Hydrogenophaga sp. SL48: one gene and its partner. The protein of the gene in region 1 purifies or fractionates together with the protein of each later gene. This does not show direct contact. Links are inferred from orthologs where the notes say so. Each region holds a gene or a part of one and is shown in the gene's direction. Other genes may lie near its edges.

Region 1 (4,330 bases):
GCAGCGAAGCCCTGTCGTGGATCGTGGACGTGCCGGCGCTGGAGCGCCGCCTGGCCAACGCGGTGCGCTTCCAGGGCTCGGTCGAATGCCTGACCGAACCCGTTCCCGCAGCCCTGACGGTGGTCTGCGAAGGCAAACGCAGCAGCACCCGCGACGAGCTCGGCCTGGAGTTCGAGGTCAAGCCCTACCCGCACAAAGCCATCGCGGCGCGCCTGCGCTGCGCCCAGCCCCACGGCGGCGTCGCGCGGCAGTGGTTTTCGCAGGGCGAGATCATGGCGCTGCTGCCGCTGGAAGGGGACACGGGGAACTCTGTGGCGCTGGTCTGGTCTGTCCCTGTTCAGCAGGCCGACACCTGGCTCGCGGCCGACGCCCAAGCGCTGGCCGACGCGGTGCAGACCCGTTGCGGTCAGGCGCTGGGCGAGATGCAGCTGCAGGGGCCGGCCCAGGCCTGGCCCCTGGAACTGTCTCGCGCCCGCCGCTGGATCGCGCGCACGCCGCAGGGCAGCGTGGCGCTGGCCGGTGACGCGGCCCACGCCATGCACCCGCTGGCCGGGCAAGGCCTCAACGTCGGCCTGGCCGACGTGGCCGAGCTGGCCCGGGTGATCCACGAGCGGGAGTACTGGCGCGAGTTGGGCGACCTGAAGCTGCTGCGGCGCTACGAGCGCGCGCGGCAGGCCGAGGTCGGCGCCATGGGCTGGCTGACCGACGGCCTGTTCGGCCTGTTCGGTCAGGCCGACACGCGCGTCCAGGCGCTGCGCAACTGGGGCATGAGCGGTGTGGACCGCCTGGGACCGCTGAAACACTGGCTGGCCCGCCAGGCCATGGGGCAGGCGGGCTGATCCGCCCGCTGGGCTTTTTTCAACTTTCGCGCCTCGGGCGTCAACATGAACCTCTTCAAAACCTCCCTGGTGGCGCTGCTCACCACCCTGGCTCTCGGCGCTGCCGCCCAGGAAGCCACCATCCGCAAGAACCTCACCGAGCGCCTGCCCAAGCTGCCGGCCATCGACGAGATCAGCAAGACGCCGATGGACGGCCTGTACGAGGTGCGCATCAACCAGAGCGAAATCTTCTACACCGACGCCGCCGGCAACTTCCTGATCCAGGGCAACCTGATCGACACCAAGGCCCAGGAAGACCTGACGGAAAAGCGGCTCGCGAAGCTGACCGAGATCGACTTCAAGGACCTGCCGATGAAGGACGCGTTCACCATCGTGCGCGGCAACGGCAAGCGCAAGCTGGCGGTGTTCGAAGACCCCAACTGCGGCTACTGCAAGCGCTTCGAGCGCGACCTGGCCAAAATCGACAACATCACGGTGCACGTGTTCCTCTACCCGATCCTGAGCCAGGACTCGGCCGACAAGTCGCGCAACATCTGGTGCGCCAAAGACAAGGGCAAGGCCTTCCTCGACTGGATGGTCAAGGACGTCACCCCGCCCGCCGCGACCTGCGACACCTCCGCCGTGGCCCGCAACTTCGAGTTCGGCAAGAAGTCCCGCATCACCGGCACCCCGACCCTGATCTTCGCCAACGGCACGCGCGTGCCGGGCGCGGTGGACGCCGCCCGCATCGAGAAGCTGCTGGCCGAAGCCAAGCCCTGAACCGCACCCGCCGCCCGATGACGACCGCCCTGCACGATCCCGACGACACCGCCCTCGCCACCACGCTGGGTCACGCTGGCCTGATTCCCTTCGCGCTGCTCGCCGCCCTGCTCTGGCTGGTGAACGCCGACCTGCTGCCCTGGGTGTCCATGGCGCTGGCGGCCTACGCCGCGCTCATCGTCTCGTTCCTCGGCGGCATTCACTGGGGCATCGGCTGGATGGCGGGCCACGTCGCCGCCGCGCGCGGCGACACGCCGCACCACCGCCAGCGCAACCACTTCCTCTGGGGCTTCGTGCCCTCGCTGCTGGCCTGGCCCGGCCTGCTGATGCCGGCTTTTGCGGGGCTGGCCTGGCTGGGTTTCGTGCTCGTCCTCTGTTACCTCGTCGACCGCACGCTCTACGCCCGGGCCGGCCTGCAGGCCTGGCTCACGCTGCGCTTCCGCCTCTCGGCCATCGCGGCGCTGTGCTGCTTCATCGGCGCGGGGGCACTGTGAGCACGCCCCCCCGCAAGACGGCACGTCGCCGCGCCGCCGCCGAGACCGCGCTGCGCTACCGCGTCGAGGTGCTGAGCCTCCAGGCGCACCTGTTCGCGGTCACGCTGGAGATCGACCACCCCGCCGCGAAACAGCGGGTGGCCCTGCCGGTGTGGATTCCGGGCAGCTACCTGGTGCGCGAGTTTTCACAACACCTGCAGCGGCTGACCGCGAGCCAGGGGGGTGAGACGCTGCACGCGCGCCAGCTGGACAAACACCGCTGGGAGATTGAAACCCAGGGCGACACCGGCGGCCCGCAGACGCTGACCGTGCGCTGCGAGATCTACGCCTTCGACGCCTCGGTGCGCACCGCCTTCCTCGACGGCACGCGCGGTTTTTTCAACGCCACCAGCCTGTGCCTGATGGTGCCGGGCCGGGAAGACGAGCCCTGCGCCCTGGACATCGCGCCCGGGCAGGCGCCCGCCGGCTGGCACATCGCCACCGGTTTGCGCGCCGAGCAGGTGGATGCGCAGGGTTTCGGCCGCTACATCGCCAACGACTACGACGAACTCGCCGATGCGCCGGTCGAGATGGGCAGCCACTGGCACGGCGGGTTCGTGGCCTGCGGCGTGCCGCACCGTTTCGTGGTCAGTGGCGCGGGCCCCTGGTTCGACGGCCAGCGCCTGCTGGACGACACGCGCCGCATCTGCGAAGAACAGATCCGCTTCTGGCACGGCGACGGCGCCCCGCCATTTGCCGACTACCTCTTCATGCTGCACGCCAGCGCCGACGGCTACGGCGGTCTGGAGCACCGCAACTCCACGGCCCTCATCGCGCAGCGCAGCGACCTGCCGAAACTGACCGACAGCCCGGACAAACCGCCCGCCCTGAAGGCCACCGACGGCTACACCACCCTGCTGGGCCTGATCAGCCACGAGTACTTCCACACCTGGAACGTCAAGCGCCTGCGCCCGGCGGAGTTCAAGCGCCACGACTACACGCGCGAAAACCACACCGAGCTGCTCTGGTTCTTCGAGGGATTCACCAGCTACTACGACGACCTGTTCCTGCGCCGCGCCGGCCTGATCGACGACACCTGTTACCTGCAGCTGGTGAGCAAGACCATCAACCAGGTGCAGCAGAGCCCCGGCCGCCTGGTGCAGAGCGCGGCCCAGGCCAGCTTCGACGCCTGGACCAAGTACTACCGCATCGGCGAGAACACGCCCAACGCCACGGTCAGCTACTACACCAAGGGTGCGCTGATCGCGATGTGCTTCGACCTGACGCTGCGCACCGAGGGCCGGCATTCGCTCGACGACGTGATGCGCGCGCTCTGGCAACGCACCGGGGGCGGCCCCATGCGCGAAGCCGACGTGTCCACGGTGCTCAAACGCCTGGGAGGCCGCAGCTTCGCGACCGAGCTGAGCGACTGGGTGCACGGCACCGACGCCCTGCCGCTGACCCGCCTGCTGGAGCAACAGGGTGCCAAGGTGCACCAGGAAAAGACCCCGCTCGCGCAGCGCCTGGGCCTGCGGGTGTCAGAAAACGGCGGGCTGGTGCTCAAGAACGTGTTGCGCGGTGGTGCCGCCGAAGCGGCCGGCATGGCCGCGGGTGACGAGTGGCTGGGCATCGAGTTCGCGCCCACCCGGCGCGGCGGCGAAGTGGAAGCCTGGCGCGTGCGCCGTCTCGACGAGGTGGCGATGCTGCGCGGTCAGCGCACCCAGCTCACCGCCCTGATCTCGCGAGACGGGCGCCTGCTGCGCTGTCCGCTGACATGGCCCGGCGAGGAACAGGCCGTGCGCCTGTCGGTGGGCGATGCTCCGCGGCTGGCCCGGTGGCTGGCGAAGACCGCTACTGCGACGCCGTGAGCACGGCCACGCTCACTGTTCCAGTGAGGCCTGGAAGCCTGTCCGACGCCAGAACCCGTGCAGCCCAGGGCAGCGCCGGGCCGGCTCTGCCGGACGGTGGTGACGCCCCCTGGGGGTAGCGCGAGGCGCTGCGGGGGGCATCCACGTCAGTGGGTGGGCAGGCGCGGCACCACGTCCGCGTCAAAACGCTGCACCGTGGCGGCGCTGCGGTGGTTTTTCAGACCCTCCCGGATGCGCGGCAACTGGTCGCGCAACTCGACCGCGGTCTTGCACGCTTCGACGCGGATGGCCAGCGCTTCGCCCGGGGGCCCCACCTGGTCGTTGATGAAGCGCACCACAAGCCGACGGGCGTCGGCAAAGGAGAGGGGCGGTGAGACCACGGGAGCCGCGG
Region 2 (8,442 bases), 780 kb from region 1 along the record:
TGGCCAGCGGCCCGCGCGTCTGCTCCCAGGCGTGGGTTTCATCGCCGCGCTTGCCCCAGGCCACGGCCACCATCACGCCCCCGACCAGCAGGCCGCTGCCCAGCAAGGCCCAGCCCCACACGGTCTCGCCCAGCCAGGCCCAGGCCAGCACACAGGAGAACAGCGCGTGGGTGGCGTACAGCACGCCCGAGCGCCGTGGCCCGAGCCGGTTCATGCAGGAGAACAGCGCCGTGTCACCGATGAAGATGCCGACCACGCCCGAGAGCCCCAGCAGGGCGACGGTGGCCATGTCCAGGCTGCGCCAGCCGCCACTGGCCAGCGCCAGGCCCCAGAGGATCAGCGAGGCAAACACCATGCGCCAGCGGCTGAACGCGAACGCGCCCAGGCGCTGGGCGGGTGGCGCGGAGAACAGGCTGGAGACGGCCCAGCAGGCGGCCGCCAGCAGCGCCAGGGCTTCGGGACGCATGACCAAGGAACCGAATCAACGGAACAGGGCCGCCGCCGGGCCGCTCCCAAGGCGGCACAGCCCCCTCGGGGGGCAGCGACCCGCGCAGCGGCGGAGCCCCGGCCTGCGCCCGGGAGGCGCGGGACGCTTGGGGGCTTTCAACTTCCCGCCACCTTCATCTTGTTGATGAGGATCGAGCCCACGGTCTTGGCGCCGTAGTTGTAGGCGTCGGCGCCCACGGCCTCGATGCCCTGGAACATGTCCTTGAGGTTGCCCGCGATGGTGATCTCGTGCACCGGGTAGGCGATCACGCCGTTTTCCACCCAGTAGCCCGAGGCGCCGCGCGAGTAGTCGCCGGTCACGTAGTTCACGCCCTGCCCCATCAGCTCGGTGACGAACAGGCCACGACCGAGCTTCTGCAGCATGGCCTTGAGGTCGTCGCCGGGCTGGGTCAGGCGGCTGGTGAGCGTGAGGTTGTGCGAGCCACCTGCGTTGCCCGTGGTGCGCATGCCGAGCTTGCGCGCCGAGTAGGTGGAGAGAAAGTAGCCCAGCACCTTGCCCGCGCTCAGCACCTTGCGTTTGACGGTGCGCACGCCTTCGTCGTCAAACGGCGAGCTGCCCTTGCCGTTGATCACATGGGGGTCTTCGACGATGTCGAGGTGTTTCGCCATCACCCGCTTGCCGAGGCTGTTGTTCAGGAAGGTGGTCTTGCGGTACAGCGCACCGCCGCTGGTGGCCTGCACGTAGGCGCCCAGCAGGCCGGCGGCCAGCGGCGACTCGAACAGCACCGGGCATTCGGTGGTGGCGATCTTGCGGCCGTTCAGGCGCGCGAGCGTGCGCTCGGCGGCGTAGCGGCCCACCGCTTCGGGGGTGGCGAGGTCGTCGGGCGAACGCATCGAGCTGTACCAGTGGTCGCGCTGCATGTTCGCGCCCTTGCCGGCGATCGGCGCCACCGACAGGCTGTGGCGCGAGCTGGCGTAGCCGCCGCTGAAGATGCCGGGTTTGCCGCGTTCGCCGCCGCGCATGTGGGCGGTGAAAAAGTGCGACTGCTGGGCCGACACGCCCGCGCCTTCGCTGTTGCTGATCTTCTTGCTGGTGGCGAAGGCCGCGGCCTCGCAGGCCAGCGCGATGCGCAGCGCCTCTTCGGAGTCGATCGCCCAGGGGTGGAAGAGGTCGAGGTCGGGGTAACTGTCGGCGATGTCTTCGGGGTCGGGCAGACCGGCCACCGGGTCTTCGGCGGTGAAGCGGGCGATGTCGTAGGCCGCCTGCACCGTCTGGCGCACGGCAGCGGGTGAAAAATCGGAGGTGGAGGCGTTGCCGCGCTTCTGCCCCAGGTACACCGTCACGCCGAGCGACTTGTCGCGGTTGCGCTCCACGTTCTCCAGCTCACCCTTGCGCACCGACACGCTCAGGCCGGCGCCTTCGGACACCTCGGCCCCGGCGTCGGTGGCGCCCAGCTTTTTGGCATGGCCCAGCGCGAGGTCCACCAGCTCCTCGAACTGGCTGCGTGCGTACTGGAAACCGGCGAGCGGCTGGCTGGCGGTGGAGGAAGGGGCTTGGGACGGGGTGTTGGGGGCTTTTTTCATGTCGACGGCTATGATACTTGCCGCCCCCCTCTGGCTGCTGCAGGCCCTGCACAAGCCCATTTGAAGAAACCCGATGTCCCGCAAACCCACCAAAGGCTACTTCGTCCGTGGCCAGTTCGTTGCCGAGGGCAGCGAGCTCGACCTGGAACTCAAGCGCGAGCTCAAGGGTTCGGTCGACATGAGCAAGACCGACCTGAAAAAAGAGAGCGACCGCCTCCAATTGCTCGGCGAAAACCTGCTCACGCTCAACGCCAGTCTCATGACGCGCCTGATCGAGACGCATGGCCTGTCCGAGAAGCTGATCGATGCCGTGGCCGACGCCAAGCGCATCACCAACTTCGAAGGCCGGCGCCGCCAGATGCAGTTCATCGGCAAGCTCATGCGCAAGCTGGATGACGGCGTCATCAGCGCCATCGAAGCCGCGCTCGAAGAACAGCGCAAGCCCTCGGCCCAGGCCACGCTGGCGCTGCACCAGGCCGAACAGTGGCGCGACAAGCTGATCGCCGACGACGACGCGCTCACGCGCTGGCTGGAACAGGACCCGGCCGCCGACGTGCAGCACCTGCGCGCCCTGATCCGCCAGGCGCGCAAGGACGCGCAGGCCGTGACGGAGCGCCCGGGCGAGGCCCTGCGCCACGGCAAGGCCTACCGCGAGATCTTCCAGATCGTGCGCACCGCGCTCACGCCCAACGACGCATCGGCAGACGACGCCGAAGAACCGCAGGAGGACTGAGCCGTGACCGATACCCTCACCCCCGCGCCGGTGCGCATCGGCATCGTCTCCATCAGCGACCGCGCCAGCAGCGGTGTCTACGAAGACAAGGGCCTGCCGGCGCTGCAGGACTGGCTCACGCGCGCGCTGAAAAACCCCATCACCTTCGAGCCGCGCCTGATCCCCGACGAGCAGGCGAAGATCAGCGAGACCCTGATTCAGCTGGTGGACGCCGGCTGCGCGCTGGTGCTCACCACCGGCGGCACCGGTCCGGCCAAACGCGACGTGACGCCCGAGGCCACGCTGGCCGTGGCCCACAAGGAGATGCCCGGTTTTGGCGAACAGATGCGCCAGATCAGCCTGGCCTTCGTGCCCACCGCCATCCTCTCGCGCCAGGTGGCGGTGATCCGCGACCAGAGCCTGATCATCAACCTGCCGGGGCAGCCCAAGGCGATCGCCGAAACGCTGGAAGGCCTGAAGAACCCGGACGGCAGCCAGAAGGTCAACGGGATCTTCACGGCCGTGCCCTACTGCATCGACCTGATCGAAGGGCCTTACCTCGAAACCAACGATCAGGTCTGCAAGGCCTGGCGACCGAAACAAAAGTAGCCCCCCTGCGCCGCTTCGCGTCTTCCCCCCGGTGGGGGGACGCACCTGGTGGCCCGTCCTGAGCTTGTCGAAGGGCGGTTCCACGGGTGCCCACGAAGAAGGCATTTCACTCCGAGAGTTCCTCATGAAAATCACCAAAGACACCATCGTCACCATCACCTTCCGCGCCACCGATGCGCGGGGCAAGTTGCTGGAGGACGGCAAGGAGCCGCGCGCTTACCTGCACGGCGGCTACAACAACACGCTGCCGGGCATCGAGAAGGCCCTGGAAGGTCAGGAGAAGGGCTTCGCCGCCACCCTGGCGCTGCCGCCCGAAGACGCATTTGGCGTGCGCGACGAGAGCCTGGCCACCAGCATCCCCAAGAGCGAGTTCCCGCCCGGCGTGAAGGTCGGTGGCCAGCTGCAAGGGGTGGACGACCAGGGGCGCCAGCAGGTGTTCACGGTCATGAAGATCAAGGGTGACACGGTGCTGCTCGACGGCAACCACCCGCTGGCCGGGCAGACGCTGCACTTCGCGGTCAAGGTGGTGGACGTGCAGCCGGCGTCGGCCGAAGAGGTGGCCCACGGCCACGCGCACGGTGCCCACGGGCACCACCACTGAACGTCGCCGGACGGTAGCGCTCGACCTTGCGGGCCCTCATCGATTTCCCCGACACCGCCCCTCAGGCGGTGCCCGGTGGCCGGCTTTGCGCCAGCTTCGGCGACCCCATCGAGGTGATCGAGGCCTGGGCCATGGCCGAGGTGCTGCCCGCCCTGGAGCGGGTTCAGGCCCAGGCGGAGGCGGGCCGCTGGTGCATCGGCGGCCTGTCCTACGAGGCCGCGCCGGCCTTCGACACCGCGCTGCCCGCGCACGCGCCCGACCCAGGTTGGCCCCTGGTGTGGTTCGGGGTGTACGAGGCCCCGCTGGCCAGCCCCACCCCCTTGTCAGAAACACGGGGGACCGCGCACTGGACCCTACCCGAGTCCCGCGCCCACTACCTGAAGCAGGTGGAACGGGCGCAGCAGGCCATGGCCGCGGGCGAGGCCTACCAGATCAACCTGACCACGGCCCTGACGGGCACGCTCACCGGCGAGCCATCGGCCTGGATGCGCGCGCTGCGTGAGCGCCAACCCGAGGGCTACCTGCTGTGGCTGGACGGCGGGCAGCGCCACGTGCTGAGCGCTTCGCCCGAGCTGTTCTTCGACTGGCAACCCGATCCGCTGGGTGGCCGCTTGCAATGCCGCCCGATGAAAGGCACCGCCGGCCGGGAGGCCGACCCGGCCCTGGACGCCGCTGCCCGCGAGCGCCTGCTGGCCAGCGCCAAGGAGCGTGCCGAAAACGTCATGATCGTGGACCTGCTGCGCAACGACCTGAACCGCATCGCGCGGCCGGGCACCGTGCGAGTGGACCGGTTGATGGAGGCCGAGGCCTGGCCCTCGGTCTGGCAAATGACCTCCAGCCTCTCGGCCCAGGCCCGCGCGGGCACCACGCTCACCGAGGTGTTCCGCGCCCTCTTCCCTTGCGGCAGCATCACCGGCGCCCCCAAGCGGCAGGCCATGCGCTGGATTCAGCGCCTGGAGTCGGGCGCCCGGGGCCTCTATTGCGGCGCGCTGGGCGTGGTCCGTCCGGGCGGGCACGCCAGCTTCAATGTGCCGATCCGCACCCTGACCCTGCAGCGCACAGACACCACCACCGAATGGCAGGCCCGGTACGGCGTGGGCAGCGGGTTGACCGTCTGCGCCGATCCGGCGGCCGAATGGGAAGAACTGATGACCAAGAGCCACCTGCTTCACCGGGTCAGCGAACCCTTCAGCCTGTTGGAAACACTGCGCCTGGAAGACGGCACCTACTGGCTGCTGGAGCGCCACCTGCAGCGGCTGCAGGACAGCGCCCGCCATTTTGGCCACCCCTGCGATCTGCCGGCGTTGCGCGAACGCCTTGCACGGCTGGCCGCGGGACATGCGCAAGGCCTGTGGCGCGTGCGCCTGACCCTGGACGCCCGGGGCGGGATCGATGTGCAGGCTTTCCCCATGACCGAGACCGCCCAGCCGGTGCGCGTGGCGCTGGCCCCCGCCCCCCTGCCCACCAGCGGCGCACTGAAGGAATTCATCCGGTACAAGACCACGCGGCGCGCGCACTACGAGGCGCTGGCCCCCACCGACCCCGGCGTCTTCGACCACCTGCTGCTCAACGAACGCGGCGAGATCACCGAATTCACCCGAGGCAACGTGGCGGTCCGGCTGGATGGGGTCTGGCTCACCCCCGCACTGTCCAGCGGGCTGCTGGCAGGCACCTACCGGGCCGAGCTGCTGGCCGAAGGACGCCTGCGCGAAGCGGTGCTCACCACCGGTGATCTCGCACGAGCTCAGGGCCTGGCCTTCTACAACGGCCTGAGGGGATGGCTGTCAGCGGAGATGACGCACGCCGGGCATGCGCCACGGGGCAACGCCGCGTCGCTGCCCGACTGCGGTCACTTGCCCACCAGCTGATTCAGCTTCTCGGCCTCGAAGCATTCGCTGCGCGCCGCGTCCGACGGCACGCAGTCGCCCTTCTGCTGCTTCGAGAGGGTTTCAACCGCCTGCCACAGCAGCGTGATCTGATGATCCTGGCCGGCAGCGCTGTCGATCAGGCCGCGCATGGCCTGCGACAGTGGGTCGTCTTCCTGCGTGATGCCGTAGGCCTGGAACTTCGGGTTCGCCTCGGTCACGTCGGCGCTCTCGCCAGACTTGCTCGGGATGATGCGGGCCGGGATGCCCACCGCCGTGGCGCCCGGGGGCACCGGCTTGATCACCACCGCGTTGCTGCCGATCTTGGCGCCGTCGCCCACCACGAAGCCCCCCAGCACCTTGGCACCCGCGCTCACCACCACGTTCTTGCCCAGCGTGGGGTGGCGTTTGGTGCCTTTGTAGAGCGAGGTGCCGCCCAGCGTGACGCCCTGGTAGATCGTGCAGCCGTCGCCGATTTCGGCCGTCTCGCCCACCACCACGCCCATGGCGTGATCGAAGAACACGCGGTCGCCCACCTTGGCACCGGGGTGGATTTCGATGCCGGTCAGCCAGCGCGCGACGTGCGAGATGAACCGCCCCGGCCACTTGAGGCCGTTCGTCCAGCACCAGTGCGCCGGGCGGTGCAGCCAGACGGCGTGCAGGCCCGGGTAGCAGGTGATGACCTCCCAGGTGCTGCGGGCCGCGGGGTCGCGATCGAGGACGCACTGGATGTCGGAACGGATGCGGGCGAACATGGGGTCTTGTTGTTGGAATCGGGCAGTCAGTCTATCGCTTCGCCTGCGCGGCGGTTTGCAGCATGGCCTTGGCGACACCACGCAGGATGTGGATTTCTTCTTCGGTCGGTGCGGCACGGTTGAACAGCTGGTTCAGGCGCGGCATGAGTTTCTTGGGCGCCTCCGGGTCGAGAAAGTCCACCGCCACCAGCGCCTGCTCCAGGTGCTGCAGCATGCCGGCCAGCGCTTTCGCATCGGCCAGCGGGCGCTCGGGTGTGCTGGCGGGCGGCAAGGCGTAGCCCCCCAGCGCCTGGCGCCAGTCGTAGGCGATCAGCTGCACGGCGGCGGCCAGGTTGAGCGAACCGAACGATGGATCGGTGGGGATGGAGAGGCAGCTGTGGCAGCGGTACACGTCTTCGTTGCGCATGCCGAAGCGCTCGGAGCCGAACAGGAAGGCCACGCCACCGGGGCGGGTGGGCGCAGGCGTTTCGGGTGTGCCCAGCAGCGCAGCAAAGTGCTCGCGCGGTTGCCGCGTGGGCGGGCCGAAGTCGCGTGGCGTCATGGCCGTGGCGCACAGGTGTTCGATGCCGTCAAGCGCCTCGTCCAGCGTGTCCACGATGCGCGCCTTGTCCAGCACGTCGTTGGCGCCGCTGGCGCGCTGGATGGTTTCTTCGCGCCGCAACACGTTGGCCCAGCGCGGCGCCACCAGCACCAGGTCGTCAAAGCCCATCACCTTCATGGCGCGCGCGGTACCGCCCACGTTGCCGGCGTGGCTGGTCTGGATCAGGATGAATCTCGTCTTCATTTGGAATCCCCCCGCGCCGCTTCGCGTCACCCCCCAGGGGGGCCACACCAGCAGCCTGGCAAAGCCAGCTCTGCGGTGTGTGCTGGGTGGGGCACTTGCTCCGGTGAGGTGTTTGGTGTGTTGAAACGGTAAAATCCCCGATTGTCGCCGCCCCGCATCGCCTGGGGTCCAGCCTTCCCGCTCTTCCACTGTCACGCTCGCAGCCCCGCTGCGGCGCAAAGGCTCACAACTTATGTCGTCCACACTCCACCCCATGCTCAACGTGGCCATCAAGGCCGCCCGTACCGCCGGTACCATCATCAACCGCGCCGCGCTGGACGTGGAGTCGGTCCGGGTCTCTGCCAAGCAGACCAACGACTTCGTCACCGAAGTCGACCACGCGGCCGAGGCAGCGATCATCGACACCCTGCTCACCGCCTACCCCGACCACGCCATCTGGGCCGAAGAATCGGGCAAGCGCCCGGGCAAACACGGTGGCGCAGACCATGTCTGGATCATCGACCCGCTGGACGGCACCACCAACTTCATCCACGGCTTCCCGGTCTACTGTGTGAGCATCGCGCTCATGGTGGGCAACAAGCTGGAGCAGGCCGTGGTGTACGACCCGAGCCGCAACGACCTCTTCTGCGCCACGCGCGGTCGCGGCGCCTACATGAACGACCGCCGCATCCGCGTGGCCAAACGCATCGCCATGCGCGACTGCCTGATCTCCACCGGTTTCCCCTTCCGTCCGGGCGACGCCTTCCAGACCTACATGCAGATGCTGGGCGACGTGATGCCCAAGTGCGCCGGCGTGCGCCGCCCGGGCTCGGCCGCGCTCGACCTGGCCTATGTGGCCGCAGGCTTCACCGACGGCTTCTTTGAAATGGGTCTCTCGCCCTGGGACGTGGCCGCAGGCGCGCTGCTGGTGACCGAGGCCGGCGGTCTGGTGGGCAACTTCACCGGCGAAGCCAACTTCCTGGAACAAAAGGAATGCCTGGCCGCCAACCCCAAGATCTACGGCCAGCTGGTGGGCATCACCGGCAAGTACAGCAAGTTCGCCAGCGCCGGCGAAAAGGCCTCGCTGCGCCAGTCCTCGGCGGCGG

The links.
Region 2: the proteins of IM738_RS17585 (region 1) and IM738_RS13875 purify together in Escherichia coli (affinity purification with mass spectrometry, with the first as the bait; 2 studies listed by BioGRID). This does not show direct contact. The link is inferred for Hydrogenophaga sp. SL48 from one-to-one orthologs.

Annotation. Positions count from the first base shown.
Region 1 is NZ_CP063400.1:3,710,574-3,714,903, forward strand. What follows is about bases 1-2,741. They hold IM738_RS17585 (DsbC family protein), read left to right. Parts: upstream 1-884; coding sequence 885-1,598; downstream 1,599-2,741. Other genes in these bases: IM738_RS17580 (FAD-dependent monooxygenase), read left to right, coding at 1-839; IM738_RS17590 (DUF3429 domain-containing protein), read left to right, coding at 1,616-2,092; IM738_RS17595 (M61 family metallopeptidase), read left to right, coding at 2,089-2,741. Also shown: more of IM738_RS17595, read left to right, coding at 2,742-3,939; IM738_RS17600 (hypothetical protein), read right to left, coding at 4,086-4,330. UniProt on the Escherichia coli protein: Acts as a disulfide isomerase, interacting with incorrectly folded proteins to correct non-native disulfide bonds.
Region 2 is NZ_CP063400.1:2,931,822-2,940,263, forward strand. What follows is about bases 2,518-5,214. They hold IM738_RS13875 (FKBP-type peptidyl-prolyl cis-trans isomerase), read left to right. Parts: upstream 2,518-3,476; coding sequence 3,477-3,953; downstream 3,954-5,214. Other genes in these bases: yjgA (ribosome biogenesis factor YjgA), read left to right, coding at 2,518-2,764; mog (molybdopterin adenylyltransferase), read left to right, coding at 2,768-3,352; IM738_RS13880 (chorismate-binding protein), read left to right, coding at 3,980-5,214. In the rest of the region: IM738_RS13855 (DMT family transporter), read right to left, coding at 1-466; metalloprotease PmbA, read right to left, coding at 604-2,031; more of yjgA, read left to right, coding at 2,105-2,517; more of IM738_RS13880, read left to right, coding at 5,215-5,821; cysE (serine O-acetyltransferase), read right to left, coding at 5,803-6,573; IM738_RS13890 (RNA methyltransferase), read right to left, coding at 6,605-7,357; IM738_RS13895 (inositol monophosphatase family protein), read left to right, coding at 7,590-8,442. UniProt on the Escherichia coli protein: Folding helper with both chaperone and peptidyl-prolyl cis-trans isomerase (PPIase) activities. Chaperone activity prevents aggregation of unfolded or partially folded proteins and promotes their correct folding.